One region of the Aliamphritea hakodatensis genome, then DNA from elsewhere that is predicted to be linked to it. Evidence: predicted binding sites of a transcription regulator. Region 1 holds the regulator's gene; each other region holds the start of a gene.
What was found. The regulator sigma-54, encoded in region 1, starts transcription at its own class of promoters, with help from an activator protein. The targets are predictions, from matches to a motif close to TGGCACNNNNNTTGCTNT.

Region 1 (10,250 bases):
CAGGCTAAGGGCCACCATCTGCCCCACCGCCTGCTCAGAGCCGTAATCAACCAGAATGGTATACCCCTGCAGACTCAGCACCATGCCGATAAACAAGCCGGATACAATGATAATGATCAGCGACAGTACACCCACTGAATACAGTTGCTGAATGAATAACGGCCACGCCTGACGGCCCGGAATCGCAAAGACCGCCTGTGAAAGAATGATGCCGGAACGGCCAAATGCTTCCACCCTGTTCAGCCCGGCAGCCCCCAGCGCCTGAATTTTTGCAAACATTTTAGTTAACCCTGCATCAGCTGATCGAGATAATCATCAGCCGGAAAATGAAATGGGACCGGCCCGTCCGGCAGACCATCCAGAAACTGACGTACCTGGGGAGAATCGTTTTCGCGTAACTCAGCTGCCGTGCCATGCGCCAACACCTTAGCGTCGGCAATCAGGTAAATATAATCAGCAATGGCCAGTGTCTCGTTGATATCATGGGAAACAATGATACTGGTGTGCCCCAGCGCTTTGTTCAGGCGGGCAATCAGATTCACCAGCACCCCCATTGCAATCGGGTCCTGTCCGGTAAACGGCTCGTCATACATCACCAGATCCGGATCGAGCGCGATCGCCCGGGCCAGCGCAACCCGCCGCGCCATACCACCCGACAGTTCACTGGGCATCATATCCGCAGCGCCGCGCAATCCGACTGCATGAAGCTTCATCAGCACCACGTCACGGATCATCTGTTCGCTCAGGTCGGTATGTACACGGATTGGAAAAGCAACATTCTCGAACACTGTCATATCGGTAAAAAGTGCACCGCTCTGAAAAAGCATGCCCATTTTTTCCCGTACCCGGAACAGGTCTTTGCGGGAGAGCGCCGGGATATTGTCTTTCTCAAGAAGAATCTCGCCATTATCCGGTTTCAGCTGACCGCCGATCAGACGAAGCAAGGTCGTTTTACCCGTGCCGCTTGGCCCCATGACTGCAGTCACTTTCCCCCGGGGAATGCGAATATCAACGCCATCAAAGATTGCCCGGTCTCCCCGCGCAAAACTTAACTGTTTAATATCGATAATACTGTCGTCAAGATAACTCATCTTAAACTCTCGAACTCCCCACAGAGTTACTTCGGCAATATATTGAGAATGTGCAGCCTGACGCTAACGTCAGCCAGGTAAAAAAAGGGTTAATACACCGGCAAGCTGTGCAGTGGGTGTATTGACTGCAATTCCCCGTCAAAGTTTGGCTAACGGTTCAGTTATTTCGGTATATAGAAAGAACAGATACAGGATCTGGCGCCTGTCATAAGAAATACACGCAAACCGTCCGATATTCCCTGATCTCTGACTCAGTCAGCCAAAATCACATCAGCATAGCAACGAATAGCGCGCACTATACCAGAGCACCAACCCCGCCACCAAAAAAATCCCGCAGAAAAAGCCAATAAAATCAGCCTGCCGTTACACAGGCCTTGCACATCCGTCCGATTCTTCATTAAATATGCGGCTCATTCTTTTTCATGTTCGAGTCCCAAAAACTGATGCTTTACCCTATTCTTGCTTTGCTCACCGGTTTTGTTGTCCTGGTCTGGAGTGCTGACCGGTTTGTTGACGGTGCCGCCGCCACTGCCAAAAACTTTGGTATGTCGCCGATGCTGATTGGTTTAACCATTGTCTCATTCGGTACTTCAGCACCGGAAATTCTGGTATCAGCAATGGCTTCAACCAGTGGCGCCGGCGGTCTGGCAATCGGTAATGCCCTGGGCTCAAACATCGCCAATATCGGGCTCGTTCTGGGGGTTACAGCCCTGATTACCCAGCTGCCTGTAAAGTCCGGCGTACTCAAACGGGAAATCCCTCTGTTACTCGGTGTGACCCTGCTGGCAGGGCTGGTTCTTTTCGATCAGTATCTGGGGCTGACAGATGCCCTGATGCTTGCTGCTGCGCTGATTTTCAGCCTGTTCATGTTTGCCCGCTTCCAGAAGTCGGCCGAAAATGATGAGCTGGCCAGCGAAGAGGAAGAACTGCCGGATATGACAACGGCTAAAGCAGTGTTCTGGCTGATACTGGGCCTGGCGCTGCTGGCCGCGAGTTCACGGGCTCTGGTGTGGGGTGCCACCGAAATTGCGCTGGAACTGGGCGTCAGCGATCTGGTGATTGGCCTGACAATTGTTGCCATCGGCACCAGCCTGCCGGAACTGGCGGCCTCCGTTGCAAGCGCGCTTAAAGGCCACACGGATATCGCGATCGGTAACATTGTCGGCTCAAACATCTTTAATATTGCCGCGGTGATGGCAGTACCAGGTTTTCTGGCACCAATTGCGTTTGATGCGGTCGTAGTATGGCGTGACTATGGAGTTACCCTTGGCCTTACCGCGTTACTGCTGGTACTGGCACTGTGGCAAAAGCCACCCCGCATCAGCCGCCCGGAGGGCGCATTGCTGCTAATCGGCTATGCTGCGTATCTGGGTGTGCTATATAAGATGAGCGTTTAAGTAATGCAAGACACATTTAATTTTCTGGCTTCAGCGCGGCGCACTATCCAGATTGAACAGGCCGCAATTGCCGATCTGGAAGCACATTTAAACGGTGACTTCGATACCGCCTGCCAACTGGCACTCAACTGCAAAGGGCGGCTGATCGTCACCGGCATGGGAAAATCCGGTCATATCGGTAAGAAAATCGCTGCGACCCTGGCATCCACCGGCACGCCAGCATTCTTTGTCCACCCGGGGGAAGCCAGCCACGGCGACCTGGGCATGATGACACCGGAAGACCTGATCATTGCATTGTCTAACTCCGGTGAAACCAGTGAAGTAACCGCACTCCTGCCGTTAATCAAGCGCATGAATGCGCCTTTGATCAGTATTACAGGAAATCCGGATTCAACCCTGTCACGGTTTGCCAGTGCAAACCTGAATGTACAGGTCACAGAAGAAGCCTGCCCTCTCGGACTGGCACCCACATCAAGCACCACCGCTGCACTGGTAATCGGCGATGCTCTGGCCATTGCGTTACTGGAAGCCCGCGGATTCAGCGCTGAAGACTTTGCGTTTTCTCACCCCGGTGGCAGCCTGGGACGGCGGCTGTTGCTGAAAGTAGCTGACATCATGCACAGTGGCGATGAAATCCCGCTGGTCAGCCCTGATACGTCACTGGATAACGCCTTACTGGAAGTTACCCGTAAACGTCTGGGTATGACCGGTATTCAGGATGCAACCGGTAAACTCATCGGCATTTTCACCGACGGTGATTTGCGACGTACCCTTGACCAGAATGTCGACCTTAAACACACCCCGATCAGCCAGGTGATGACCCGCGAATGCACCACGGCCGAGGCAGAAATGCTCGCAGCTGAAGCCCTGCAAATCATGCAGAGCCATAAAATTAATGCCCTGATCGTACTGAACGAAGCAGGCACACCTGTCGGCGCACTGAACATGCATGACCTGCTACAGGCCGGAGTAATCTGATGCTGACCAATATCTCTGAAGCACTTATCCGGCAGATGCAAAACATACAGCTCGCGGTTTTCGATGTCGACGGTGTACTGACCGACGGCAAACTGAACTTTCTGCCCGACGGCAGCGAAATTAAAAACTTCAACACGCTGGATGGCCTTGGCATCAAAATGCTGCAAAAAGCAGGCATTCAAACGGCAATCATCACTGGCCGAAGCTCTCCTCAGGTTGAAAAAAGAGCAAAATCACTGGGCATTTCCTACCTGTATCAGGGACGGGAAGATAAGCTCACCGCACTTCAGGACCTGTGGGCAGATACCGGCTTTAACGCAGAAAATACCGCTTACATCGGCGATGACCTGCCAGATCTGGCTGCTATCCGGGCGGTTACTTTTGGTGCAACCGTCAACGGCGGCCATCAGTTTGTCCGCCAGCATGCCGACTGGTGCACCAGCCGTCAGGCCGGTCAGGGCGCCGGCAGAGAATTTTGTGAAACCATTCTGGCCGCGCAGAATAAACTTGATGCAATCTGGGCTGAATACCTGTGAGCATCCGTTCCCGCCTGCGTATATTCAGCGCCGTCATCATTGTCAGCATCAGCGTCTTCTATCTGGGCTGGCAGGACAGCACTAAGAAATCAGCGGAAAAATCCGATAAGCCGGCACACCCGCAGGCGGACTACTTCATCAAGCAAAGTCACGTCAAAGACTTTGCTACCGACGGGTTACAAACCCAGTCCCTGACCGCCGAATTCACCGAGCACTTGCCGACAAAGCAGCGCCTTGAACTGCAGAACCCTCATCTGCAATTTTACACAGACGGCAACATCACGCAGTCAGTCACCAGTAATCAGGCCGAAATGCCGGATAAAAACAAACACGTAGAGTTTATCGGCAATGTTATTGTCCGGGATCTTCAGCAACCTCAGCAGCAACAGACACTGAAGACGGAAACCCTGACGGTTTATACCGAGAAAAAGCTTGCGCAAACCGCCGCAAAAGTCACAATATCTGATCAGTCAGGCCGCACAACAGGTGTTGGCATGGAAGCTGATTTCAACGCCAACACTGTCGAATTGCAATCCCAAGTAAAAGGGCTTCACTATGTCAATTAGCCGTATTGCAACACCACTCATCCTGTTGTCAGCATTGTTTTCCGGGCTGGCAAACGCTCTGCCTGAAGACAAATCACAACCCATCCATATTGCCGCAGACAGCGCCAATATGAATGAGCTGACCGGGATTACGGTATACAAGGGTGCCGTCAATGTTCAGCAGGGCACCCTGAAGATCGAGGGCAGCACTGTCGAGTTACAACAAAAAAACGGCGGCGTCACGAACATCAAAGCATTGGGCAGCCCGGCTCACTATGAACAAAAGCCCAATAAGCAGGAACCGCTTACCCATGCGTATGGTAACAAGCTGGATTACGATACCAGCGCTGAAATACTGGTCATTACCGGGAAAGCTAAAGTCACGCAGGGCGGAGATGTCTTCACCGGTGACCGGATTGTGTACAACATGAAAAAAAGTACCATTGAAGCATTCAGCGACGACAAAGCTTCAAATGAACGGGTGATTATGGTTATTCAGCCAAAAGCAGCTCAAAGCAATGATAAGAGCGGCAACAATTAATGAGCAGTCTCAAAGCATTAAATCTGGCTAAAAGCTACAAAGGCAGATCCGTTGTAAAAGATGTCTCCATGCATATCGAGCGTGGACAGATTGTCGGCCTGCTGGGCCCTAACGGCGCAGGCAAAACCACCTGTTTTTATATGATTGTCGGACTGGTAGACGCTGATAAGGGCACGATCTTGCTCGATGATCAGGACCTCACCAAACAGGCCATGCATAACCGTGCCCGCAAAGGCATCGGCTACCTGCCACAGGAAGCGTCCATCTTCCGTAAGCTCAGCGTACGGAATAACATTATGGCGATCCTTGAAACCCGTCCGGAACTGAACAAACAGCAGCGCGAAGAAAAACTGGCCGAACTGCTGGAAGAATTTCATGTAACCCATCTGGCTGACAGTCTGGGGATGGCTTTATCCGGAGGCGAACGCCGCAGGGTTGAAATTGCCCGCGCCCTGGCAACAGAACCCAGCTTCATTCTTCTGGATGAACCCTTCGCAGGCGTGGACCCTATTTCGGTCACCGATATAAAAGCCACCATTAAACACCTGCAAAGCAAAAACATCGGCATCCTGATTACTGACCATAATGTGCGTGAAACATTAGATATTTGTGAACAGGCGTATATAGTCAGTGAAGGATATATTCTTGCCGCTGGCGCACCAGAAGATATACTGAGTAATCAGCAAGTGAAGCAGGCATATCTGGGCGAGCAGTTCCGCCTGTAGTTTTCTCCCTTTCCATTCTCTGACAGGTACAAGCAGTTATATGAAACAGGCGTTACAACTGAAGATTGGCCAGCACCTTACGATGACCCCGCAATTGCAGCAGGCGATTCGGCTGTTACAACTGTCAACGCTTGACCTGCAACAGGAAATCCAGGAAGCCCTCGACTCCAACCCTATGTTAGAAGTGGGTGAAGAAGAAGCAGCCGAAAACACTGAAGCGAAAGTCGAGCATGACGCCGACGCACCAGCCAGGCAGGAAACCACTGAAACAGTCAGTGCTGAACCGGAAGACACCCATGTAGCAGACAGTGACTGGAATGAAGACATTCCGGATGAGCTGTCAACGGACAGCCAGTGGGAAGATACCTTTCAGACGGCCACGCCGGCATCGACCAGCAATAATGACTTCAGCGACAGCAACTTTGAAGCCAATGATACGGCGGTAGAAACCCTGCAGGATCACCTGAACTGGCAGCTGAACCTGACGCCAATGAGCGAGCTGGATCAGTTAATTGCCACCAATATCATTGATGGAATTACCCCGGACGGCTACCTGAGCATTGAACTGGAAGCCATTCACGAGCACTTCACCAGCCAGGACGATTCACGCCTGCAGGAAACCGAACTCGACGAGATTGAAGCGGTGCTGCGCCGGGTGCAGCAATTTGACCCGCCGGGTGTTGCTGCCCGCGACCTGAGTGAATGCCTGTTACTGCAACTGGATCAGTTACCGGCTGACACCCCGTACCTCAAAGAAGCCCGTAAGATCGCCAGCCAGTACCTGCCGATTCTTGGCAGCCATGACTACAAACTGCTGATGCGTAAAACCCGGCTCAAAGAACCACAGTTACAGGCCGTGGTCGCCCTGATTCAGTCGCTGAATCCGAAGCCCGGTGCCACGATCACCACCAGCCATTCTGAATACGTCATACCTGACGTATTTGTCAGCCAGGACAAAGGTATCTGGCAGGTAAAACTCAGCCCTGAAGCCTCTCCCCGGTTACGCATCAATGACAGCTATGCAGACCTGATTAAACGGGCTGACAACAGCCCTGACAACACCTATCTCAAAAGCCATCTGCAGGAAGCGCGCTGGTTCATTAAAAGCATTCTCAGCCGTAATGAAACCCTCCTGAAGGTCACCCGTGAGATCGTCGCCCGCCAGCAGGACTTCCTGGAAGAAGGCGAAGAAGCCATGCGGCCAATGGTGCTGCATGATATTGCCGAAGCTGTCGACATGCATGAATCAACCATATCCCGGGTAACCACCCAAAAGTATATGCATACCCCGAGAGGTATCTTCGAACTTAAATATTTCTTCTCCAGCCACGTCAGCACGGACGGAGGCGGAACCTGTTCCTCCACCGCAATCCGTGCGCTGATAAAGAAACTGGTTGCTGCTGAAAACCCTGCCAAGCCGCTGAGTGATAATAAAATTACCCAGTTGCTGGATGAGCAGGGAATCAAAGTCGCCCGCCGAACCATCGCAAAATATCGTGAGTCTTTGAATATTCCACCTTCAAATGAACGAAAGCGTCTGGTTTAATGAAATTACGGATAACATCCGTAATGCACTAACAAGGAGATTGCCATGCAAATCAATATTTCTGGTCACCACGTCGAACTGACAGAATCACTGAGCAACTATGTGCACAGCAAATTCAGCAAACTGGAACGTCACTTCGACAACATCACCAACGCCCAGGTCACACTGAGCATTGAAAAAACCCGGCAAAAAGCCGAAGGTGATGTTCATGTAGCCGGTGGCCAACTGTTCGCCACACACGAACACGATGACATGTATGCCGCAATTGATGGCCTGATCGACAAGCTCGACCGCCAGGTTATCAAACATAAAGAAAAACTAAAGAATCACAAATAGCAACGTTTCTGAAACCTTATGTTAATCAAAGATCTACTTACCCCCTCAAGAGTGCTCCACGCTCTTGAGGGCGGCAGCAAAAAACGCACCCTGGAACTCATCAGTAAAACCATCGCCCAACAGTCAGACGACCTTGAAGAAGAAGACATCTTTTCAGGCCTGATCGGCCGGGAACGCCTGGGAAGTACCGGTATCGGAGAAGGCGTCGCTATTCCCCATTGCAGACTGGACCACTACAATCAGGTGGTTGGATGCCTCGTTCAGCTGGCCAATCCCATTGATTTTGACGCCATCGACGGCGCGCCTGTTGATCTGTTGTTTGTCTTGCTTGTACCCACTGACGCCTGTGATAAACACCTGCAAACGCTGGGCAACCTGGCAGAACTGTTCAGTCAGACCGAATTTCGTCAACAGCTGCGCAGTGCTTCCTCCGGCGAAGAATTACTGCAGGCAGCGACCCATTACAAGGTGAATAACTGACATGAAACTGGTAGTGATCAGCGGCCGTTCCGGCTCGGGTAAAAGTACCGCTCTGCAGGCGCTGGAAGACATTGGCTTCTACTGCATCGACAATCTGCCTGCCCACCTGTTACCCCAACTGATCACCCGCCCCCCGGAAAAAACCAGTAACGATGCACCGCAAACCCTGCTGGCGGTCAGTATTGACGCCCGTAACCCGCTCAGTAATCTGGAAGAGTTTCCGGCAATTCTGAAAAAACTGCGGGAAAAACAGAACATCAGCTGTGAGCTCTTATATCTGGACAGCAACGAAGAAGTGCTGCTTAAACGTTACAGTGCCACCCGGCGCAAGCACCCGCTTTCTAACGAACAGCGCAGCCTGAAAGACGCTATCGAGTATGAGCGCGAGCTGCTTGGCCCGTTGGCGGAACTGGCAGATCTGCGTCTGGACACCACCCGCCTGTCACTGTATCAGCTGCGCGACAGCATCAAACTGCGCATCATGCAGAAACAGGAACAGGGGCTGTCTATCCAGTTTGAATCTTTCGGTTTCAAATACGGTCTGCCGCTGGATCTGGACTTTACCTACGACGTCCGCTGCCTGCCGAACCCATACTGGCTGCCCCCCCTGCGCGAGTATACCGGCCTGCAACAACCGGTTATCGATTTCCTCAGCCAGGAAACAGAAGTCAGTGAAATGCTGGCGGACATCACCGGTTATCTGGAAAAATGGCTGCCGGTATTCGAAAAAAATAACCGCAGCTATGTCACAATCGGCATCGGCTGTACCGGCGGCCACCACCGCTCAGTGTTTATCGCCGAGCAGTTAGCTAGCCATTTCAGACGAACTATGGATAATGTTCATGTCAGGCACAGGGAACTTCCCTGAAGCGGCAAACAGCTTTGCCCCCACCCTGACACTGTAAACAACGGAGGCGTATCAGGACTTATGCAGGAACAACAGTTAACCATCATCAACAAACTCGGCCTGCACGCCCGGGCCGCCGCTAAGCTGATTAACCTCACCAGCAAGTTCAGCTGTGATATTCAGCTGGCAAAAGATGGCCGTCAGGTTGATGGCAAAAGCATTATGTCGGTCATGATGCTGGCAGCCAGCAAAGGCACCGAACTGACGATCAGTACCGACGGTGAAGATGAACAGGAAGCACTGAACGCAATCGTTGAGCTGATAAATAACCGTTTTGACGAAGCAGAATAAGCCTGCCACACCCGCTCCTGCCGCAATCATCCCTTATCCCTTGAAAAACAATCCGCTATAATAGCCTTTCACCGGTGATAAGCCGGTTATGCCTGCCCGTCACTTTTTCCGGAATTGCTGAGGCCCTGAATGATCGAAACCACTGAAAGAACAGATCTAGATAAACTCTCAGAAGCTGTGGAAAGTGGTGAGTTCAAACAGATTCGTTATACCCTCAACAATACCCTGCGCCCCTCTGAGGTCGCTCACCTGCTGGAAAAATCGCCACCGAAAGAACGGCGCCTGCTCTGGAGTCTGATTCACCAGGAACTGGAAGCCGATGTACTGCAGGATCTGGGGGATGATGTACGGACCGAAATCCTCAGCCAGATGGACGCGCAGGAAGTTCTGGCCATCACCGAAGCCCTTGAAACCGATGACATGGCCGACGTCATCCAGCAACTGCCGGAAACCCTGACCCGGGAAATTCTGCGCTCAATGGGCAGCCAGAACCGGGAACGTCTGGAAGCGGTATTGTCTTACCCGGAAGATACCGCCGGCGGCCTGATGAACACAGACACCATCACGGTGCGCCCGGATATCAGCGTGGAAACAGCGTTACGCTTCCTGCGCCGGCACGACGAGCTGCCGGATATGACCGACAGCCTGTTCGTGGTTAACCGGAAAGATGAATACATCGGCAACCTGCCGCTGACCCGGATGCTGGTCAGCGACCCGAGCATCACTGTCCGGGAAATCATGTCCACCGACGCGGAACCCATTGAAGCAGAAATGCCGGATGACAAGGTCGCACAACTGTTCGAACAGGAAGATCTGGTATCCGCACCTGTGGTAGACGAAAATAACAAGCTGCTGGGCCGTATCACCATCGATGACG
Region 2 (10,250 bases), 2.0 Mb from region 1:
CTCCGCACGCCTGCTACCGTAGAGATATCTTTTAAGCGCTCAGCAACGGCCGCAGTGCTCAGCAGAAACGAAACAGCCATGACCACTAATGATTTAAGCATCTGCTTTCTCCCGATTAAAATGGCCACAGCTGACCGATAAAGAACTGCGACAGCCAGCCCATAGTATTAGAATCATGCACGGCACCGGTGCCGCTGTATGAGATACGGGCATCTGCAATCTGAGTAGAATTAACCGTATTATCCGCACTGATGTCCTGTGGACGGATCATACCGCTCACCCGTATGTACTCGTCGCCCTGATTCAGCGTCAGCCATTTCTCGCCTTTCACAATCAGCACACCGTTGGCCAGCACGTCATGAATGGTGACTGAAATATTGCCTGACAGGCTATTGCTCATATTCACCTTACCTTCACCATCGAAATCCGTCGTGGAGGTGCCGAAGCTTGCGGATAAAGGATTACCATCAATGGTCAGAGCCTGCCCCAGAACCGTCGGCTGAGCGATGGTCTGGCTGTTACTCTTATCGATTTCAGTTTTACTGTTCTTCTGTGAAGAGGTACTCTCCTGCAGCACAACCGTAATAATGTCGCCAACACGGTGGGCACGGCCATCACCGTACAGATTAATGTTGGTTGCACTGCTAAAGATCGAACCGTTTACCGATTTAGGTGCCTGTAACGTCTGTGGCCGGATCGGCGCAAAGTGCGGGTTATCCGGCTTAGGCGGAGTATTCACACAACCGGTAAGCACCAGAACAAAACCGACCAGACTAAGAACCTTATTCATAATATTCACCCGGATACGCTTATAGCTGCTGCGTCACGAAGGACAGCATCTCATCAGCCGTTGAAATTACTTTAGAATTCACTTCATAGGCCCGCTGAGTCGTAATCAGATTCACCAGCTCTTCCACCGCGTTCACATTGGAACCTTCTAACGAGCCTTGCAACAGCGCACCGGTTCCCCCTTCACCCGGGTTATTCAGAATAGGCGCACCACTGGCATTGGTTTCCAAAAACATGTTCTGACCAATGGCTTCAAGACCCGCCGGATTGACGAAATCCGCCAACTGAATCTGGCCGATATTCTGTGCCGCGGTATTACCTGCGGTAACCACGGTTACCTGACCATCCTGACCGATCGTCAGCGTCTGCACTTCCGCCGGCAAGGTTATGCCGGGCTGCAATAAGAACCCTTCAGCGGTGACTAACTCGTTATCAGAGTTGATCTGCCACTGGCCGTGACGGGTATAACCAGTTTCACCGGTTGGCAGCGTGACAGGGAAAAATCCCCGGCGGCCATTAATTGCCACATCAAAGGCATCACCGGTGTTTTCGATAGAACCTTCCTGGAATAGCTTCTGCGTGCCAACGACCCGAACGCCGGTTCCCAGCTGCAGACCGGAAGGCAACTGAGACCCTTCCGCTGACTCAGCACCGGGCTGACGCTGGGTCTGATACATCAGATCTTCAAATACAGCTCTGTCGCGCTTGAAACCAACAGTACTCACGTTCGCCAGGTTGTTGGAAATAACCCGCAATGATGTATCCTGCGCCGACAAACCTGTTTTCGCTACAAATAACGCACTGTTCATTTTTTACCTCTCTAAACAGCTTATACACTGCTGTTTCTTATTCTTAGCCAGGAAGCCCGGTATGCTTACCAAACACCACTGATTAACGGTTATTACTGCAACTGCAAGATACGTGCCGCCGCTGTAGAATTTTCTTCTGCTGTTTTCATCATTTTTACCTGCATCTCATACTGTCTGGACAGGGATATGATAGAGGTCAGCTCAGAAACAGAATTTACATTGCTCGTTTCCAGAAAACCGGAAACGACTTTGACATCATTTGCCGGCGGCAAAGGCACAGGATTGCCGGTACGCATAAACGAATCCGTGCCTTTAAATAATGTACCGGGCTCAGGGTTAACCAGCTTAATACGGTCAACAACAGCCAGCGCCTCTGGCCCTTCACCTAAAGGCTGAACGGTAATGGTGCCATCTCCGCCAATATCCAGCTTTTCAAATGCAGGCAACGTAATCGGGATACCGCCGTTCCCCATAACAGGAACACCACCGACAGTTACCAGTTGATTTTGCTCGTTGATAGCAAACTCGCCAGACCGGGTATAGACTTCTTCGCCGTTGGCGTTGATCACTGCGAACCAGCCGTCCCCTTCAATGGCGACATCCAGGTCCCGCCCTGTTGGCGTCAGCACCCCGGATGCGATATCCGTTGCAGGCCGCTCACTCATGGCATATACCCGGGACGGCAAACCTTCCCCGTACACAGGCATCGCCCGCGCCTGAGCCAAATCAGTTTTAAAGCCGGTCGTATTTACGTTAGCAAGGTTATTTGAGTGCGCATGCTGTGAGCGCATATTTTCCCGCGCGCCACTCATGGCAAGATACAGCACTTTATCCATTACTCTTCTCTCTACGTATCAGCTCAAGCGGAAATGCTTTGCCGCTTTTTCAATACTTAACAGAAAGCAATTAGTGTGCCAAAAACCAAAAACACAAATACCCGGCAGGTTAAAAACCGGCCGGGTATTAAAAAGACAACAGTGAAGTTAGATCTGAAGTATCGCCTGAGTCACCGTATTCAGCGTTTCAAGCGTCTTCGAGTTCGCCTGGAAGTTTCGCTGCGCTTCGATCAGCCTTACCAGCTCACTGGACAAATCAACGTTCGACTGCTCAAGCGCCGCCGACCGCAAACTGCCGTTCAGACCGGTTCCCGGCGGGTTCAAAATCGCATCACCGGATGTCAGTGTTGCAATCCATTCAGTATCACCCGCTGGCTGCAAGCCAGACTGGTTTTCAAAGGTAGCAAAGGCTACAACCCCAAGGTTCTGCGTCTGACCGTTTGAAAAACTGGCAACCATTTCACCGGTTTCAGCAAAGGTTACACCGATCAGGTCACCCTTTGTGTAACCATCCTGTGTGGCAGCTTTAACAATAGAAGCAGAGGCAAACTGCGTAGTATTGGTAATATCCAGCTCAATAACCGTTGTTGGGTCCGCCGGATCCGCACCGTTAATTGCAATATTCGGTGCCACACCACCCAGCGGAACATTCGTGCCGTTTACCGAACTCAGCAGACCGTTCGTCGGATTAAAGGTCACCAGAATCGGGCCGGGCTCAGAGTCACCACCCGGCTCACCCGGATCCGGCGCCTTACCCAAGTCCAGCGTTTCAGTACCATTCAGGTATGCATACATCCGGTATACACCTTCGTATGTTTTATCCCCTGAATCAATTGTGGATACTTCCATGACCGAAGGTGTGCCAAAATCAATACCCAGAACATCATTCGGAACATTACCCGCCTCAGGCTTATAAGTAACCACCAGGTTACCATCGGCATTAAACTGCACGGATGCCACATCCGGATTAGCATCCAGAATAGCCGCCTGGTTCGCATCAATTTTATCCCGGACATCATCCTGCGTATCGGCAGTATCTAAGGATATTGAAACTCCGCCAATGGTAATGGTCGGAGAGCCAGTCAGCGTTCCGCTGGTAAAAGCACCGCTGTTAAATGCATAGGTATGCGTTTCATTAGCGGCCAGCGTTTCAGAAGTGATGCTGACGTCTGTCAGCAGATTACCCGCGGTGTCACGCACCTGAATCTCATCAACATCGGTGGCGGACGCTTTAAAGCGGATATCCAGTGACTTACCGTCATCAGCAATCTGCACACTGCGCACCCGGGTATCAGCCGTCAGCAATGAACTCACCGCAGCATTAAAATCATGGTGCGCCAGCGCCCCTGCTGCGGCACCACCCGTACCCGTACCCGTAACAGCACCTAAGGTTGCACCCGCTTCAGTAACCGTTGCTGTGTCATCAAATTGATAAAACAATGTATCCGGATTTTCCGGATCTACCGCAATATTGATTAACTGTGGCTGATCAGCAGCATCCGCCAGCGCATTGTAAGCTGTAATATATGCATCTTTATTGGCGACCACTGCTGATGCAACAGCAGCATTGTTAGCGTCAACATTGGCAGGAACAGCTGGATCTAAAATCGTAACTGGCGAGGCAAATGTTACGGTAGGGACGGTTATCCCGTTTAGCACAAGCCCGGTTCCGGTGACCGTATCACCTGTGGCACCAGCGGCAACAACGCCCATACCCACCACATCACCAGGGAAGTGATATTCACCATCAGCGAGCAATGTTCCGTCGGGATCAAGTCCAACACCTGAACGCAGAGTCGTTCCGTCAAGGGCCTGACCACTGACAACAACAGTTCCCCCCGCCAGATTCGGAGTGCCAGCGGTTGCAAAATTCAGCGTCTGGACTTCACGGATTGGCGGCTGCTCAACCATATTGAACTTGATGGTATGTTCGTTACCCAGGCTGTCAAAACTACGCACCGTCGTACTGTAAGTAAACGTAGCCGGGTTATCGCGGTCGTATGGTTGTACCAGTTTTGTTGCATCGGCCCGGTCATCAATATTGAAGGACAAATCAATTTCTTCTGTCGCCTTCGGCGGACTCTCTTTCTGCGTTACCGCCAGATCACCGATAGGCAAACGGTTACCGTCACTGTCCAGACCATAGCCCTGCAGACGCTTACCGGATTTAGACACGATAAAACCGTCTTTATCCAGTTCAAACGCACCGGCACGGGTGTAAGTTACGCCGCCCTGACCGTCATCCAGCTGGAAGAAACCTGAACCGTTAATCGCCAGATCCAGGTTGTTATTGGTAAATTCGATGGTACCGGCCTGAAAATCCTGTGCGATGTCAGATACGATTACACCGGAACCCGCCACGTTACTTGAACCGGCACCGACAACAGCGGTGGCATAAATGTCGCCAAACTCTGTCCGAGAAGACTTAAAACCAATCGTACTGGAGTTTGCAATGTTATTACCCGTGACATCCAGATCGGTTGTTGCTGCTTTTAAACCTGTAACCGCAGTATTAAAACCCGCCATGATACTCTCCTGCCTTACCCAATCCGTTTGATATCACTGAACGCAATAGAACCTGCGTCAGTATTCAGTTTCATGCCAACACCGTTTTGACCCAGTGTGACGCTGTTGACGTTGTAAGCCAGATAACTGTTCACTGCCTTATATCCGTCTGAAGTCGCTACCTCAGCAACCACCCGGTAGTTCCTGAAAGCAGCATCGTCTCCTGCGTTCCAGGTAAAGTTAAGATCACCGGCATTTTTCGGCCCCAGGTCAAGGGTCTCTATTTCAGCACCTGTCGGATCAAAGATTTTGACCCGCAGATTTGATGTTGAAGCCGGCAACTCAACAATGCCTTTTACATCTTTGTTATCGGCAGTAACTGTTGCCACATCGGTCTTGGCATAAACATTCTGCCCAACCATCGATGACGCCTGCAGCGCAGACTGACTGGACAACATTGAACTTGCCAGATTATTCATCGTGACATTGAGGTTGTTGATACTTTCAACCTGGCTCATGCTGGAAATCTGCTGCATGAAATCATTTGTTTCCGCGGGACTGGTCGGGTCCTGATTTTGCAGCTGAGCAATCATCAGCTGCATGAACATATCGCTGTCGCTGGATGTCTGCGGCGTCCGCGTCGATTGCGCTTTATTCGCCTCATTAATCTGCTCGTAGACATTGGATGTCTGATTCGTATTAATTGTCGACATAATTAATTACCTCTGAACTCTCACGCAAAACCGACGTTATCAGCCCTGACCCAGGGTCAGCACACGCTGCGTCATTTGCTTCGCAGTATTCATAATCTCAGCGTTAATCTGAAATGAACGGGACGCGGAAATCATATCCGCCATCTCTTCAACCACGTTGACGTTGGGATAAAATACGTACCCCTCTTCATTTGCCATCGGGTGGTTTGGGTTGTATTCCTGACGTAACGGTGCGTCGCTCTCAACAATACCGGCCACTTCAACGCCTTGCCCCGCCTGCGTACCCAACGGCACACCCGGCTGTACTTCATCCTGACGGCCCAGCTCAAAAACAGCCTTACGGGCACGGTACGTTTCACCGTAGCTGCTGCTGACACTGTCAGCATTGGCCATATTAGAGGCTGTGGTATTTAGCCGGACACTCTGCGCACTCATGGCTGAACCGGCAATATCAAAAATATTAGACAATGACATAATTATTCACCCTTAATCGCGCTTTTTAATCCTTTGAACTTTCTGTCCAGAAACTGAAATGACGCCTGGTAGTCCAAAGCATTTTCTGTATAACGGGCCATTTCTGTCTGAACATCCACCGTATTGCCGTCAATACTTGGCTGACGCGGAATCCGGTACATCATTTCTGCGGCAAAATCCGGACTGACCAGACCTTCGCTGTGACCATTTTTTGTTTGCGCCAACTCAAGCTGACCCGCCTGCATCTGTGACTCTTTACCTTGCAGAATGGCTCTGAAATCCATATCCCGCGCTTTGAAATTCGGGGTGTCTGCATTGGCAATATTATTTGCCAGCACTTCCGCACGCTTACTACGAACGTAGACCGCCTGCTCATGAATACCCAGTGCTGATTCAAAACTGATTGCCATGCTGACACTCCTAAAATTAACTGACCAGTTAAATGCAAGCAGAATGCCAACTACAAAAAACCCTTTATAATCAGCAATATAATTAAAAATATAAATTATAAGCGGCAACCAAATGCCCCTTAAAGAATAGACCGGCAACCCACCGGCAACAGAGCGGCAAAGCGGCATTTCCCGTTATTCCGCATTGCAGTTATGCATCTTCCAGGCATAAAAAAACCCCGGACAGCGAACTGTCCGGGGTTCTTAAATCACTTAAAACGGCTTAAATAGCTTTATAAATAATACCTGGTCTGCAGTGAATCATTTCATAGCAGTCACTCAGACCGGATAAAGATTCAGACGCCCCCAAAAAGAGATAACCGCCCTTCTTAAGAGACTTATGCATTTTGCGCAGAATCTCTAATTTTAATTCGGTGGAAAAGTAAATCAGTACATTACGGCAAAAGATGATATCGAACTGCCCCATCGTACTGTATGAGCCCAGCAGGTTCAGCTCACGAAAATTAATCCGGCGTTTAAGCTCTGGCTTAATCGTCCAGATGTCATCAGCCTTGGGTGAGAAAAAGCGCTTCAGCCGCTCCTGAGACAACCCCCGGCCTAATGCCAGACGCTCATAATCCCCTGTCTTGGCCTGTTGCAAAACCCGTGTACAGATATCCGTCGCGACGATTTCCTCGCCCCCAAAGCTTCCCTTACCGGATTGTCTGAACTCTTCAATCGACATACTGATTGAGTAAGGCTCCTGCCCCGTTGAGCAGGCCGCCGACCATATCCGTAACCGCTGACGGCTACCTGCAGCTGCCAGCTCAGGTAAAACCTGATTATTCAAAATAGTGTACGGATGTATATCACGAAACCATAAGGTTTCATTGGTCGTCATTGCATTGATAACCTGCTCATTCAGAGCCCGGCTACCCGGCCGCTTCAGCTGTTCTACCAGCGTCGCCAGCGTGGGAATTTCACGCTCTTTCATCAAGCGCCCCAAACGGCTTTCAACCAGGTACAACTTATGTCTGGCTAACAAAATACCGCAGGCATTTTCCAGATAATCACAAAACAGGGAAAATTCCTGATCAGTAATCTTTAACTTAGAAGTATCCAGAACCTTTACTCCACCACCTGTCAAAGACCGGATTCAACAGCCTTCATACGCTCTACAACTGCAGTTGCCAACTCATCTGCATCAAACTTACCAATGAACGCATCAGCACCAACCTTCTTAATCATAGAAAGGTTAAAGCGTCCGCTCAGGGAACTGTGCAACACAACGTGCAGTTTACGCAAGCTTTCATTATCGCGGATACGGTTAACCAGGGTATAACCGTCCATTTCCGGCATCTCAATATCAGAAACAACCATCAGGAACAGTGAAGGCACATCAACACCCTTATCAACCAGCTGTTCCAGCAGCGTTAAAGCAGCCTTACCGTTCTTAGCCGTGGTGACTTTGATGCTCATACCTTCAAATACCTGCTGCACCTGTTTCAGTGCGATATTTGAATCGTCGACAACCATCACGTGATATTCTTTCGCGTGATTTTTAACCTCTTCCGTCGCAATATCTTCACTGACAGCGGTATTACTCGGAATCAGATCTGCCAGAATTTGCTCGACATCCAGAATCTCAATCAGATTACCGTCGTGCTCTAAAACAGCGGTCAGATAGTTTTGCCCAACCAGCTCAACCGGCGGCGGCGTAACATTATCCCAGTGGGTTGCCAAAATACGGTCAACGCGGCGTACAAGAAAAGAAAGCGTACGGCGACTGTATTCAGTCACAACCAGGAAACAGCTTTTACGCTCTTCCGGGCTGACCGGCTCCTCACCAATCGCCTCTGACAGGTCGATAACCGGTATTGTTTCACCACGGATATGCGCCATCCCTTTCAGAGACGTTGTCTGCTTGGGAATACCCGTCAGATCCGGGCAGGGAAGCACCTCCCGAACCTTAAATACGTTGATGCCATATTCCTGCTCAGTATTAAGGCCAAATAGCAATAACTCCAGGCGGTTATGGCCAACATCACTCACCCGCTGTCGCTGGTTTACACTAATCTTATTTACTGACATGATTATTCCTACGTACTGAGTGGACCTGCTTAGTTTACTCAAATGGTAAGTAATGGTTTAAATTATCCAGTGAATCACCCAACCATCACATTAATAGTTACTTTTATAGCGATCTTCACTCTGGCAGTAAAGGCCCATGCCAGCGCCTACCCGACCAAAATCAAACAACAGGCGGAAGATTATCTGTATTCCGTGTATTCCGTAGAACAACCACTGGCCCGCACCAGCATCCGATTACGCCCTCTCAGCCCCCAGCTAAAGCTCTCCCGCTGTAAACAGCCAATCAGCTTCAAACACGCACCAACACGGGCCAGCAGGGTAAGTATTGCCGCTCAGTGCGACCGCCCCAAGTGGCAGGTTTTTCTGACCGGCACCGTTGAACAATGGCTGCCGGTTGCCCATACAACCCGGCCATTAAACAAGGGCACCATTTTGGGGGCTAAGGACATCGCGCTGGTCGAAACTGACATACGCAAGGTAAGCCAGGCCTATTTTACGGACCGTGCGGAATTGTTTAACCGGCAACTCAAACGCACCCTTCGCAGCAAGCAAATCATCACGGCCCAGGCCCTGAGCAAGCATCTCCTGGTACGCAAAGGAGACCGTGTCGTCATTGAAGCTAAAAATGGCAGCATGCAGGTGCGTATGAATGGCACTGCACTCGAAGACGGTGAACAGGGCAAACAGATCAATGTAAAAAACACCCGCTCCGGCCGTATCGTACGCGCGTATGTCAGCCGTGTTGGCGTTGTCTCAGTCACACCCTAACGATTAGCACCGTCTGTATATCACTGATATACTTAACCTAAAATTTTTATAATTTTTTTAGCATTTTTTAACTAAAGATTATTCACACTGCGCCGATATACTCACTCATAGAAAAATGAGGTTCAGAAAATGGTTATTGATATCACGGGTTTATCGTCCAATCAGGCGACCCTATCTCGTGGCAAGGTGAATGAGCAACCTGCAGCGGGCAACAAGCCTGCCACTGGTACGGCCCCCGCCAGCCAGCCGGCAAGCAATGTCAGTATCAGTGATACTGCACAGGCTATTCAGAAAACCATCGACAGCAGTTTAACTGATGACGGTGTAAATGCTGACCGTGTTGCAGAACTGAAAGCAGCCATTGAAGATGGCAGCTATCAGGTAGACGCCCTGAGCACAGCCAAAGGCCTGCTTCAGATCGAAACACAACTCGGCTAAGCAACATACGGAATATGCAGACAGCAACGCCTTTACAACTCAGCGAACTGAATACCCTGAATCAGCAGGGGCTGGTTACAATTGGCAAACTAAGCGCACTCCTTGATCAGGAGTATGACGCCCTGTCTGCACGAAATGTTGAAAACATCCAGCAAACGGTCCAGCAAAAAACGGACATTCTGCGTGAGCTGGAAACCAACAGCAGATCCCGGAATGCACTGTTTAACCAGTTAGGTGTTGCAGCGAGCAAGCAAGGCCTGGAAACATTTTCCGACACACTTCCACCAGAGCCACGCGCCGAATTTCTCAAGCACTGGAAGCCTCTGGAAGCACTGCTTCTTGAAGTAAACGAGAAAAACCAGCGTAACGAAACCGTCGTGACACGCAACAGCCGTAACCTTGAACATCTTATGAGCATTATTCGCGGCCAGAATCAAA
Region 3 (10,250 bases), 2.0 Mb from region 1:
TCAACCGGAATAATATCACCCACTTCAAAATCCACGACATCGCGCAGGGTCAGTTGCCGCTCGGCAATGGAAAGCCCCAGCTCCATCGGTGCCTCCAGCACTTCTTGCTGCAAGCTTTTCAACCACTGTTCATCAAGCTCTTCTTCAGCGCGCTGATAGCCAGACACAAGCGTATCCTTAATCGGCTCCAGCATGGCGTATGGCATGGTGACATGGAACTCCCCCATACCGCCATCCAGATCAACCTGAAAAGAACTGACCACAACCACTTCGGAAGGATTAATCACGTTTGCCATGGCCGGGTTTACTTCATGGCCACTGACTTCAAATTTGAGCGGCATCACCGGCTGCCAGGAATCTTCAAGGTCACCAAAGAACTGACCGATTACCTTATTAATCAGGCGCAGCTCGGTCGGGGTGAACTCCCGGCCCTCAATTTTAGCGTGACGGCCGTCGCCACCGAAGAAGTTGTCCACCAGTTTAAAAACCAGCTTGGCATCCATCACCAGCAACGCGGTTCCCCGCAACGGCGATACCCGCAGCAGGTTAATACTGGTCGGCACATACAGGGTATGAATGTAATCGCCGTACTTCATAATCTGCACACCGCCGACAGAGACATCAGCATTACGGCGTAACAGATTGAACAGGCTAATACGGGTATGACGGGCAAAACGCTCATTGATCATTTCAAGCGTTGGCATCCGGCCACGGACAATTCGCTCATGGCTGGCAAGGTCGTAAACACGTACCTCACCCGCGTCCTGAGGCTCTTCTTCCTGCGTTTCTACCTCACCGCCATCAACACCGTGTAATAAGGCATCGATCTCGTCTTGTGAAAGCAGGTCTTTAACGGTCATAGATAAACCTTCACTGCATAATAAAACCGGTAAACAGGACTTTTTCTATTCCTGGCTTACCGATCTTGTCCTGCATTTCTGCCTGAATTTCCTGCGTAGCCGCAGCCTGCAAATCCAGTTTGCCCTGCAGAGTACGTAACGTTGACAACGACTGATTACTGAACAGACGGGTAAGACGGTTAACAATGCGCGGCATATGCTTGGTCAGCGCAGCAACCACTTCATCATCACGGGACTTGGTCTCAACATAGACCTGAAGGTAATGGGTTTTACCGTCATTACTGTTAATTGTAACGGTAAAATAAGGATCTCCGGACAGAATCCGGATCTTGCTGTATTGCGCCTGCTGCTTCACAGGGGCAGCAGCTTCAGCCGGCTCAGCAGCTTCATCAGAGCCGCCCAGAAACATCATACCGCCCACAGCACCACCCGCCGCAAGCACGATTGCACCCACAATAATCAGGATAAGCTTCAGCTTACCGCCTTTTTTGCCTTCACCGGCACCATCTGCTTCAGTATTTTCTTCAGCCATCAAACATCCCAGCGGCATACAGCCGATTTATCTTAGAATAATGGGCCTAATATAACATACTGATTCAGCAGCGGAAGCCACCAAATTCCGCATTACGCGCAGAAGAAATTGAATCCTCTGTTGGACTTTTTAAAAATCTGCACTAAGCGAAGTTAAAACAGCTGTTTAAGCATAATAATCAACCATGGAAACACTCTGGGCAGCCTGTGTAGCTAACACTTCAGGCGCGTCGTCCAGCTCACCTTCGGCACCGTATCCACCACTGGCAAATGCCTCACGCTGCTGAGTGTCTTCCCGCTGCTGGGAGCTCTGATCTTCCACTGAAGAGTCAGCCAGTTCCAACCCCTGTTCAGCGAACATTTCCCGCAACTTCGGAAGGCTTTGCTCCAGCGACTCCTTCACACTGGCATGGGGCGTATTAAACACCACACTTACCTGTTCATTCTTAATTTCCAGCTTAACATTCAGACTGCCCAGCTCCGGCGGATCCAGACGGATTTCTGCCACTTTACCGTTCTGAGACGCCAGCCATACTACCCGGTCGCTGACTGCCTGCCCCCAGGCCGGGTTACCCGGTCGTAACCCCTGCTGCATCTGTAACTGGTGTGGTTCAGCCCCCACTTTTTCAGCCCGGGCAACACTGCTGCCGGCCAGTGATGCTGACAGTGAATCAGCAAAACCTTCAGCCTTTACCGATTCCGCAGCGGAAGCTCTGGAGGCTAATTTGCTGACGGCCTGCTCTGCTAACTGCTCAGTTAACAGCGAAGCTGAGTTCTGTAACTTTGCCAGACTGTCGACTGCAGGGCTGACACCGGCTGGCAGAACAGGCTTCTGTCCTTCAGCAGCCTTGCTGTTATCGGCAACCAGACCTTTAATCAGGCCATTTTCTTCAGCCCCTCTGGCAGAGGAACTGATAGCCTGACGGGATTCAGCTTTTTGTTCATCGACAGTCACACCAGCAGCATTAGCAGCAATCGCTTCCTGCCCCGGCAAGACAGACTTACCAGTCTGTGCCTCTGCAGCGCGCTGGGTTAACTGCTGTGCCTGCTCATTAACTTTCTGCCCTTCGGGGGCCTGTATGGCTGATTGCTGCGACTGCCTTGCGGCTATATCGGCCTGAGCAACAGCAGACTCACCAACGCCATTTGCTGGCTGACTGGTTGCTGCAGCAAGGTTTTCAGCTGACTTTCCAGCAACAGGTGCCGGCGGCACCACACCCGGCTGAGCGACTTTATCGCCGCTACTTGCAGCAGGTGATGCTTCAGCGACCGCAGTTGCCTTCGTTTCACTGGTTACCGATTTAACAGAGGATGCCAGCTCCTCCACAGACGGATTAACCAACTGCTGCTGATTCTGCTGAGGGGCTGCCGCATCTTGTTTAATACCTGGATTTTCAGATACAGCTGCAACCTGCCGGGCATTCTGTTCATTGCCGGCAACAGTATTATCACCAGCAACTGACTGCTGAGCACTGACAAGTTCATGCACCGCTTTTGATAAAGGTGACTGATCGGCCGGCACGCCAGCAGATTGTGCAACCTGCTGACCGACAGCCGCTTTGGTATCAGCAGGCTGAGAATCGGAAACGACGGCTAATCCTGAAAGCTCTTGTGATGAACGGGACTGAACACCCCCTTCCTGTATCAGTGAGTATTCCGCTGAGACGTCCGCTTCCAGAAACTTTTTCAGCTGACTGAGGGTTTCGCTGCCATCAGCGGTCTGTTTTTCACCGGACTTATCAACACTGTTTTGAATATCTCCCCGGGCAGTTACCTGCTCCTGAGCCTGGGAGACAGTACCCGGCGGCAAGCTTTCGCCGCCCTCTGCCTGCCCTTGCCTCTGTGTACTGACCAGTGCAGAGGTACCTGTCTGTGACTGGCTGGTCTGCAGAATCATTGCATTGAAGTTTCCTCCAAGCCCCGCCGTTGCGGGCGCAGCGCCGGCTCCACCTATATCAAGAAGAGATCCGGTACCGGTCGAAACAGGAAGCATTGGATTCATAGAGCAGCCCTACCTAAATATCTGAAAGCGCAAATTACGCCTCTTTACGAATATCTAAAGCAGGATTAATGCCAACTTGGAAGAATTATGTGCCGGCAGACATGCCATTACATTAAATGAAAGGAGTACGAACCAGCTGTGAGCGCTCATCAATTTGCTGTTGTTGCTTTTTCTCATCAACCCGGCGCTCATCCTCTCGGGCCTTATCAATCACAGAGTCGATGGCTTTAAAATGCCCGTAAGCCGCTTTCCAGTGCTCCCGAACTTTCTCAAGATGCTGCTGATCAGATTCAATAGCCTGCCGCTGCTGTTCAATCGCCGCACGGATCTTCTGCATAAATGCCTGATGGGTATCCAGTTGCTGGACACTCACCCCGCCCGCACCATTGGCATAAAAATTATTCGCGTACTCAGCGTAATACTGTTCCAGTTGCTGCATGGTCTCCTGCCCCTTCTGCACACGCCCCTGGCTATCAGCCAACAACTGATCCGCCTGCTTACGCTTACGCTCAGCCTGTTCCAGAACAATTTCTAACCGCTTAGAACGTTTCACTGATTAGCCTGCGTAGCGGCTGTCGTATCACCACCCTGCGGATTAGAAGACAAGACCATCGCCATGCTCTGCAGGCTGGTCTTAAAATCAAAAGACTCATTCAGCCCCTGCTGAAGGAACTCACGCATTAACGGCATACGCTCGATGGCAAAATCCGTTTCAGGGTCACTGCCTTTCATATACGCCCCCACTGAGATCAGATCACTGCTTTGCTGATATTTAGCATAGATCTGTTTAAAGCCCATTGCCGCCTGCAAATGCTCAGGCGCCACAATCTGCGGCATCGCACGGCTGATGGACTGTTCCACATCAATGGCCGGATAATGCCCCCGCTCCGCCAGCGAACGGGATAATACAATGTGCCCGTCCAGAATCGCCCGGGCGGAGTCAGCGATCGGGTCCTGCTGGTCATCACCTTCGGTTAAAACCGTATAAAACGCCGTCACCGAACCGCCGCCGTGGTCGCCATTACCGGCCCGCTCGACCAGCTTAGGAAGTTTTGCAAATACCGAAGGCGGATACCCTTTGGTTGCAGGAGGCTCCCCAACTGCCAGCGCAATCTCACGCTGCGCCTGTGCGTAACGGGTCAGAGAATCCATCAACAGGAGTACATTTTTACCCTGATCTCGGAAATATTCAGCAATCCGGGTGGTTAACTGTGCTGCCCGCAAACGCATCAGCGGCGAATCATCTGCCGGCGAGGCAACCACCACTGAACGGGCCATGCCTTCAGCCCCCAGACTGTGATCAATAAATTCGCGTACTTCCCGTCCCCGCTCACCAATCAGGCCAACGACAACGATTTCCGCTTCGGTAAAACGGGTCATCATGCCCAGCAACACACTCTTACCCACACCACTGCCGGCAAACAACCCTAAACGCTGACCACGCCCCACACTCAGCAATGAATTAATACAGCGAACACCTACATCCAGGGTCTGATTAATTGGCTGACGGGCCAGAGGGTTAATCGTTCGGCCATGCAATGGTACCCGGGTATCACAACCTAAAGGCCCGCGGCCATCCAGCGGCCTGCCAATACCATTAATTACCCGACCAAGAAGATTAAAACCAACCTCAACATCACCACCGCCCTGCTTTGGCAGCACTTTGGCACCGGGTGCGAGCCCCTCAACCACATCAATGGGCATCAGATAGATCCGGTCACCGGAAAAACCAACCACCTCAGCTTCAGTAGGCAGCCCCTTGTCAGGATATACCAGGCAGTAATCCCCCATTGAAGCTTTAATACCCACCGCTTCAAGGGTCAGGCCGATCAGCCGGGTTATATGCCCCTCTGCAACAGGTACGGGAGGAATGTAAGAAACATCGTGAAAACGTGCCAGACGGTCCAGCAGACGGTTATCACTCATTGTTCTGATCAGGCCCCTGACGGGCCACTTCGGTTAAATGCGCCTGCAGCTGGCTTGCCACCGACTGAAAACGGGTATCAACGGTATTATCAATCTGCGCATTACCGGTCGTGACCTTACAGCCTCCGGCACTGACAGTATTATCTGCAATCAGCCGCCAGTTTTCATGACGCTGCTGTAACGGCTCAAGCAATTCCACCTGGTCAGGGTGTACGGATATATCAACAGCACCGGTTTCCCGAGGAAGCTGAGCAACCGCGTCCTGAACCGCCTGTCTGACAGCATCAGCACTGGTCTGCAACTCAGCACCCACAACAGCGCGCCCCAGTTCCAGCACCATCGCCACCAGCATATGCTCGACATCACCGTTGATCTGATCCAGCGGCTGTTCTACCTGCTGCACCATACTTTCCAGTTGGGATATGCGCTGTGTTACATCATTGGTTCCGGACGCCATGCCTTCCTGATAGCCGGCCTGCTGCCCTTCCTGACGCCCGATCTCATTGCCCGACTTCAAGCCTTCCTGATAACCTTCCTGACGGGCGCTTTCGCGAATAGACTCGAGTTCTGAGAGGGTCAGCTTTTCGGCAACGATTTCATCTTCGACAACCGCGATCTCTTCTTCTTTTTGCAGCTCGTTCAGCGCCACCACGTGATGGCTCTTCACCACGGGCAAATCCCATGGCTGAGTAACCACTGCTTCACCGGCGCGGATCCGCACCATTGAACTGTCGATTGCCTTCATCGGTTAGAGCATCTCTTCGCCGCCGCCACCCAGCATGATTTCACCATCATCTGCAAGGCGACGTGCCACACCCAGAATTTCTTTCTGAGCTTCTTCTACTTCACTTACACGTACCGGACCTTTCGCTTCCAGATCATCACGCAGCAGGTCGGCAGCACGCTTGGACATATTGCGGAAAATCTTTTCCTGCAGGTTCGTATCAGCACCTTTCAGCGCAACAACCAGTACATCTGTATTTACTTCCCGAAGAATAGCCTGAATACCGCGGTCTTCAATATCAATCAGGTTATCAAAGACAAACATAAGGTCGGAGATCTGATCGCTGAGGCTCTCGTCCACTTCGCGGATCTTCTCCATGATGTCCGCTTCAAGCGAGCTGTCAATGTAGTTCATAATCTCGGCGGTTGTCTTCAGACCACCCAGCGAAGCTGTCTGGCTGGAAGCACCGGCAAACTGAGCTTCAAGGATATCGTTCAGTTCCTGCAGCGCGGATGGCTGAATCTGATCCAGTGCGGTAATACGCATCAGAATATCCAGTCGCACCACCTCATCAAAGCTGGCCAGCACCGCGGCGGACTGATCCGCCTCCAGATAGGCAAGTACAACCGCCTGAATCTGAGGGTGTTCGTAGCGGATAATTTCAGCCACCTGACGGGGTTCCATCCAGCGCAGCGTTTCAAGGCCGGAGGTATTGGTATTCATCAGGATACGGTCAATCAGCGTCTGGGCTTTTTCCAGACCTAACGCCTGCCCCAGCATCTCTTTAATGTAGATATCATTATTGATACCGATACTGGTCTGATCGCTGATGGCTTCCATAAAGTCAGCCATCACGGCTTCCACCGCCGACTGGGGAATGTTATCCAGGTCATTCATCGCTGAACCGATCAGCTGAACTTCTTTCTGACCCAGATATTTAAGAATTTCGGCCGCATCCGCCTCACCCATACTGATCAGCAGGACGGCCGCCTTCTGCAGTTTGTTCAGCTCTATGCCCGGTTCAGGAGCCGGCGTTGGTTCACTCATCTTCGTTTACCCACTGACGGATAGCCTGCGCCACTTTGGCAGGGTCTTCAGCAATCATACTGCGAATAGCATTGAGCTGATACTCATAGGTTTCATTAGGCGTCGGTGATAACGCACTGTCGATACCACTGAAGGTCACCTGATCCGCGGACATACCGTCCATTTCCAGCGACTCCAACTGCGCAGAAATATCGCCCTCAGGCGAGTTCTCATCTTTCTTCTCTTTCTGGCTGGCTGCAGCAAGGTGATTCAGGATTGGCCGCAACAGGCCGAACACCAACAACAGAACGAACAGGCCCGCTGCCGCTTTTCTGGCGATGTCCCAAACCCATTCCTGCTGCCAGATCGGAATTTCCTCATCCACAAACTCTTCCGGCGCTGCAAATGGCGAGTTCAGAACGTTGACGCTGTCACCACGCAGGGCCGAAAAGCCCACCGCATCACGTACCAGAATGGTCAGGCGGTCCAGATCCTGCTGTGACCAGGCAGTCTTGCCTGCCTCGGGCGCAGCTCCGGCCGCTAAAAAGTCATCCACAACCACCGCGACCGACAAACGCTTGACGCGTCCCATCTGGTGGCGGGTATAGCTGATGGAACGGTCCAGCTCAAAATTCCGGGTGGCCTGTGAGCGGGCACTCTGCGGGGGTTCAGCCCCGCCTGCTCCAGCTTCACCTTCGGCAATTTCCGGAACCGACGCGGCTCCCGGCGGCTGATTAGAAAGGGCCCCCGGAATACCCCGGGCTTCATTGCTGCCGGTGGTACTTTCATCCAGCGTCTGTTCGCTGCGCAGCGACGGCAAATCCGGGTTAAAAATTTCATCGGTCTGCTCTACGGCAGTAAAGTCGACCTCAGCGGATACTTCTGCACGGAAGTTACCCAGCCCCACAACCGGCTGCAGAATACTGTTTACGCGGTTGAGCAATGTTTCTTCGATCTTGCGGGTATATTCCAGCTGTTTAGCCGCCAGCACCACATCAACATCCGCATCACGGGTGTTCAGCAGGCGACCTTTCTGGTCAACAACCGTGACATCTTCACTGGACAAAGAAGGAATACTGGACGCAATCAGATTGGCAATGGCTTCGACCTGAACCCGGTCCAGTTTACGTCCGGCCAGAAGTTCCAGAAACACAGAAGCGGTTGGCTTGCGCTGATCACGCACAAACACTGACTGTTTTGGCAACGCCAGATGCACCCGCGCCTTGCGCACGGAAACCATACTGCTGATGGTACGGGCCAGCTCACCTTCAAGCCCGCGCCGGTAACGGGCATTTTCCATAAACTGACTGGTGCCCAAACCCTGCTCTTTATCAAGCAGTTCGAACCCCACCGTGTTATCGCCACTGAAACCTTCCGCAGCCAGACGCAGACGGGCTTTATGCAATTGCTCGTTAGGCACCAGGATCGAACGCCCTGACGCATCAAATTTATAAGGAATAGCAAACAGCTGTAGCTGATCGACAATTTCATTGGCATCAGCATAGGCAACGTCGTTGTACAGCACCCGGTAATCCGGCTCCTGAGACCACAGCACCACAGCAAAACCAATAGCGATAGTAGCCGCCAGACCGACCATCAGCCCCAGCTGACGAACCAGACTCAGACGATTGAAGCCAAAGGCTATACCCTTGCTACCACCCGCTGCCATAGATGCGTTTTCCATTTAGTTGAGTGCCCACACAACCGTTAATTCAATAAGCGCCATTAAATTGGCATCTTCATAACATCTTCATAGGCCGACACCATCCGGTTACGGACCTGAGTCATTGCCTCGAATGAAACCGATGCTTTTTCCATGCTGATCATTACCTGGTGCAGATCAACACCCGGGTCTCCCCGTTCAAAGGAGGTCGACAGGGCTTTGGCTTCTTTCTGCATGCCATTCACCTTATCTACCGCGCCTTTCAGCATTTCGCCGAAACCCGGAGTATCATCATTCACACCGGACACAGGCATCCCCATAGGCGCCTGTTGCATCCCCTGCTGCGCCTGCGACTTCATCGCACGCATCTGTTCCAGGACAGAATTTATGTCGGCTCTTTCGATCATACCCACCTCAGAAATCGGCAATATATTGACATTATATGCGTAGACTAGGTCTATTCAAGTAATAATCCGGCGTATTCGCCAAAAAAACGTCATTCATTAACGTCAAAAAACTATACATAGAGAGATAAAAGCAAAAAACGGGCCATCAGGCCCGTTTATTTTTTGACAGGTTGAACCAGATAACCGGCTCAGATGTTTGGCGTCTCGCCATATTTCAGCCGTACGTACATCAGCGCAACTGTAATGGCATCCCCCAGCGCGGTGTGCCGTTCAAGCATCGGAATATCAAGGTTTCTGGAAATAGTATCAAAGCGCAGATCAGCATTACCGCCAATACTCCGCCATTTGATAATGTCGTGATACACGTGAGACAGTTCAATCGCTTTACCCGGCAGGCCAAAGCCGTAACGGGGCCGCAGGAATTTATCCAGCATGCGGATATCATAATTCACGTAATACCCCAGCACCGGCCGGTTACCCACAAACGCCAGCACCTGCTCAAGCGCCTCATCCATCTCCACGCCATCCATCAGGTCTGCGGCACGAATCTTATGAATCTTGATCGAGTCTTCTGTCAGACTTTTAGGCGGCTTTAGCTTAATATCCAGCCGCTCACTGGTGACGACTTTCTGTCCCCTGATCTTGACCGCGCCAATGGACAGTATCTCACCCTCTTTAACATTCAGGCTGGTCGTTTCACAGTCCAGCGATACAACCTCATCGCCGTCATACGGTTCGAATAGTTCACCATGAGGCCCTGCCTTATGGTCAATCCGCTCTTTAAACTGTCTGATAGTACGGGGAATAATCATCCTGAATTCGCCTCCGGTTAGCCTGCCAGGTGATAACGCAATGCCAGATGCTTTTTAAATCCCTTCACGATATGCAAGGCATCACGCAACATATCACGTTCCATTTTATCCAGAAGCGCCAGATCAATGGTATTAGGCGTTTGATCAATGCCATCCTGCTCAGCGCGGATTACCTGCTGTCCCAGCCGGACCTGAATGAACAGCGCCAGCGCCTCACACAATTCACGGCCATGCTTTTCCTTGATCTGCCCCAGCTCCACCAGCGCTTCAATGCGCTTAAAGGTATTCGTTTCCAGCAC

Region 2: a site for sigma-54 is predicted at 6,568-6,585, ahead of flgB (flagellar basal body rod protein FlgB). Genes of this name have one in related genera too.
Region 3: a site for sigma-54 is predicted at 3,450-3,467, ahead of PCI15_RS20420 (flagellar hook-length control protein FliK). Genes of this name have one in related genera too.

Annotation. Positions count from the first base shown of each region.
Region 1 is NZ_AP025281.1:1,302,387-1,312,636, reverse strand. It holds gene mlaE (lipid asymmetry maintenance ABC transporter permease subunit MlaE) at 1-279, opposite strand, end outside; gene mlaF (phospholipid ABC transporter ATP-binding protein MlaF) at 285-1,091, opposite strand; gene PCI15_RS05975 (calcium/sodium antiporter) at 1,514-2,488, shown strand; gene PCI15_RS05970 (KpsF/GutQ family sugar-phosphate isomerase) at 2,492-3,466, shown strand; gene PCI15_RS05965 (KdsC family phosphatase) at 3,466-4,002, shown strand; gene lptC (LPS export ABC transporter periplasmic protein LptC) at 3,999-4,568, shown strand; gene lptA (lipopolysaccharide transport periplasmic protein LptA) at 4,558-5,088, shown strand; gene lptB (LPS export ABC transporter ATP-binding protein) at 5,088-5,813, shown strand; gene PCI15_RS05945 (RNA polymerase factor sigma-54) at 5,854-7,359, shown strand; gene hpf (ribosome hibernation-promoting factor, HPF/YfiA family) at 7,405-7,695, shown strand; gene ptsN (PTS IIA-like nitrogen regulatory protein PtsN) at 7,714-8,175, shown strand; gene rapZ (RNase adapter RapZ) at 8,177-9,043, shown strand; gene PCI15_RS05925 (HPr family phosphocarrier protein) at 9,104-9,373, shown strand; gene mgtE (magnesium transporter) at 9,503-10,250, shown strand, end outside.
Region 2 is NZ_AP025281.1:4,537,263-4,547,512, forward strand. It holds gene PCI15_RS20545 (flagellar basal body P-ring protein FlgI) at 1-101, opposite strand, end outside; gene flgH (flagellar basal body L-ring protein FlgH) at 116-790, opposite strand; gene flgG (flagellar basal-body rod protein FlgG) at 810-1,598, opposite strand; gene flgF (flagellar basal-body rod protein FlgF) at 1,691-2,434, opposite strand; gene PCI15_RS20565 (flagellar hook-basal body complex protein) at 2,582-4,960, opposite strand; gene PCI15_RS20570 (flagellar hook assembly protein FlgD) at 4,975-5,652, opposite strand; gene flgC (flagellar basal body rod protein FlgC) at 5,692-6,126, opposite strand; gene flgB (flagellar basal body rod protein FlgB) at 6,129-6,536, opposite strand; gene PCI15_RS20585 (CheR family methyltransferase) at 6,799-7,662, opposite strand; gene PCI15_RS20590 (chemotaxis protein) at 7,659-8,606, opposite strand; gene flgA (flagellar basal body P-ring formation chaperone FlgA) at 8,676-9,374, shown strand; gene flgM (flagellar biosynthesis anti-sigma factor FlgM) at 9,504-9,812, shown strand; gene PCI15_RS20605 (flagellar protein FlgN) at 9,827-10,250, shown strand, end outside.
Region 3 is NZ_AP025281.1:4,499,068-4,509,317, forward strand. It holds gene fliM (flagellar motor switch protein FliM) at 1-860, opposite strand, end outside; gene PCI15_RS20415 (flagellar basal body-associated FliL family protein) at 871-1,392, opposite strand; gene PCI15_RS20420 (flagellar hook-length control protein FliK) at 1,558-3,393, opposite strand; gene fliJ (flagellar export protein FliJ) at 3,506-3,946, opposite strand; gene fliI (flagellar protein export ATPase FliI) at 3,943-5,319, opposite strand; gene PCI15_RS20435 (flagellar assembly protein FliH) at 5,312-6,064, opposite strand; gene fliG (flagellar motor switch protein FliG) at 6,068-7,090, opposite strand; gene fliF (flagellar basal-body MS-ring/collar protein FliF) at 7,083-8,753, opposite strand; gene fliE (flagellar hook-basal body complex protein FliE) at 8,795-9,139, opposite strand; gene PCI15_RS20455 (3'-5' exonuclease) at 9,328-9,951, opposite strand; gene PCI15_RS20460 (DUF294 nucleotidyltransferase-like domain-containing protein) at 9,969-10,250, opposite strand, start outside.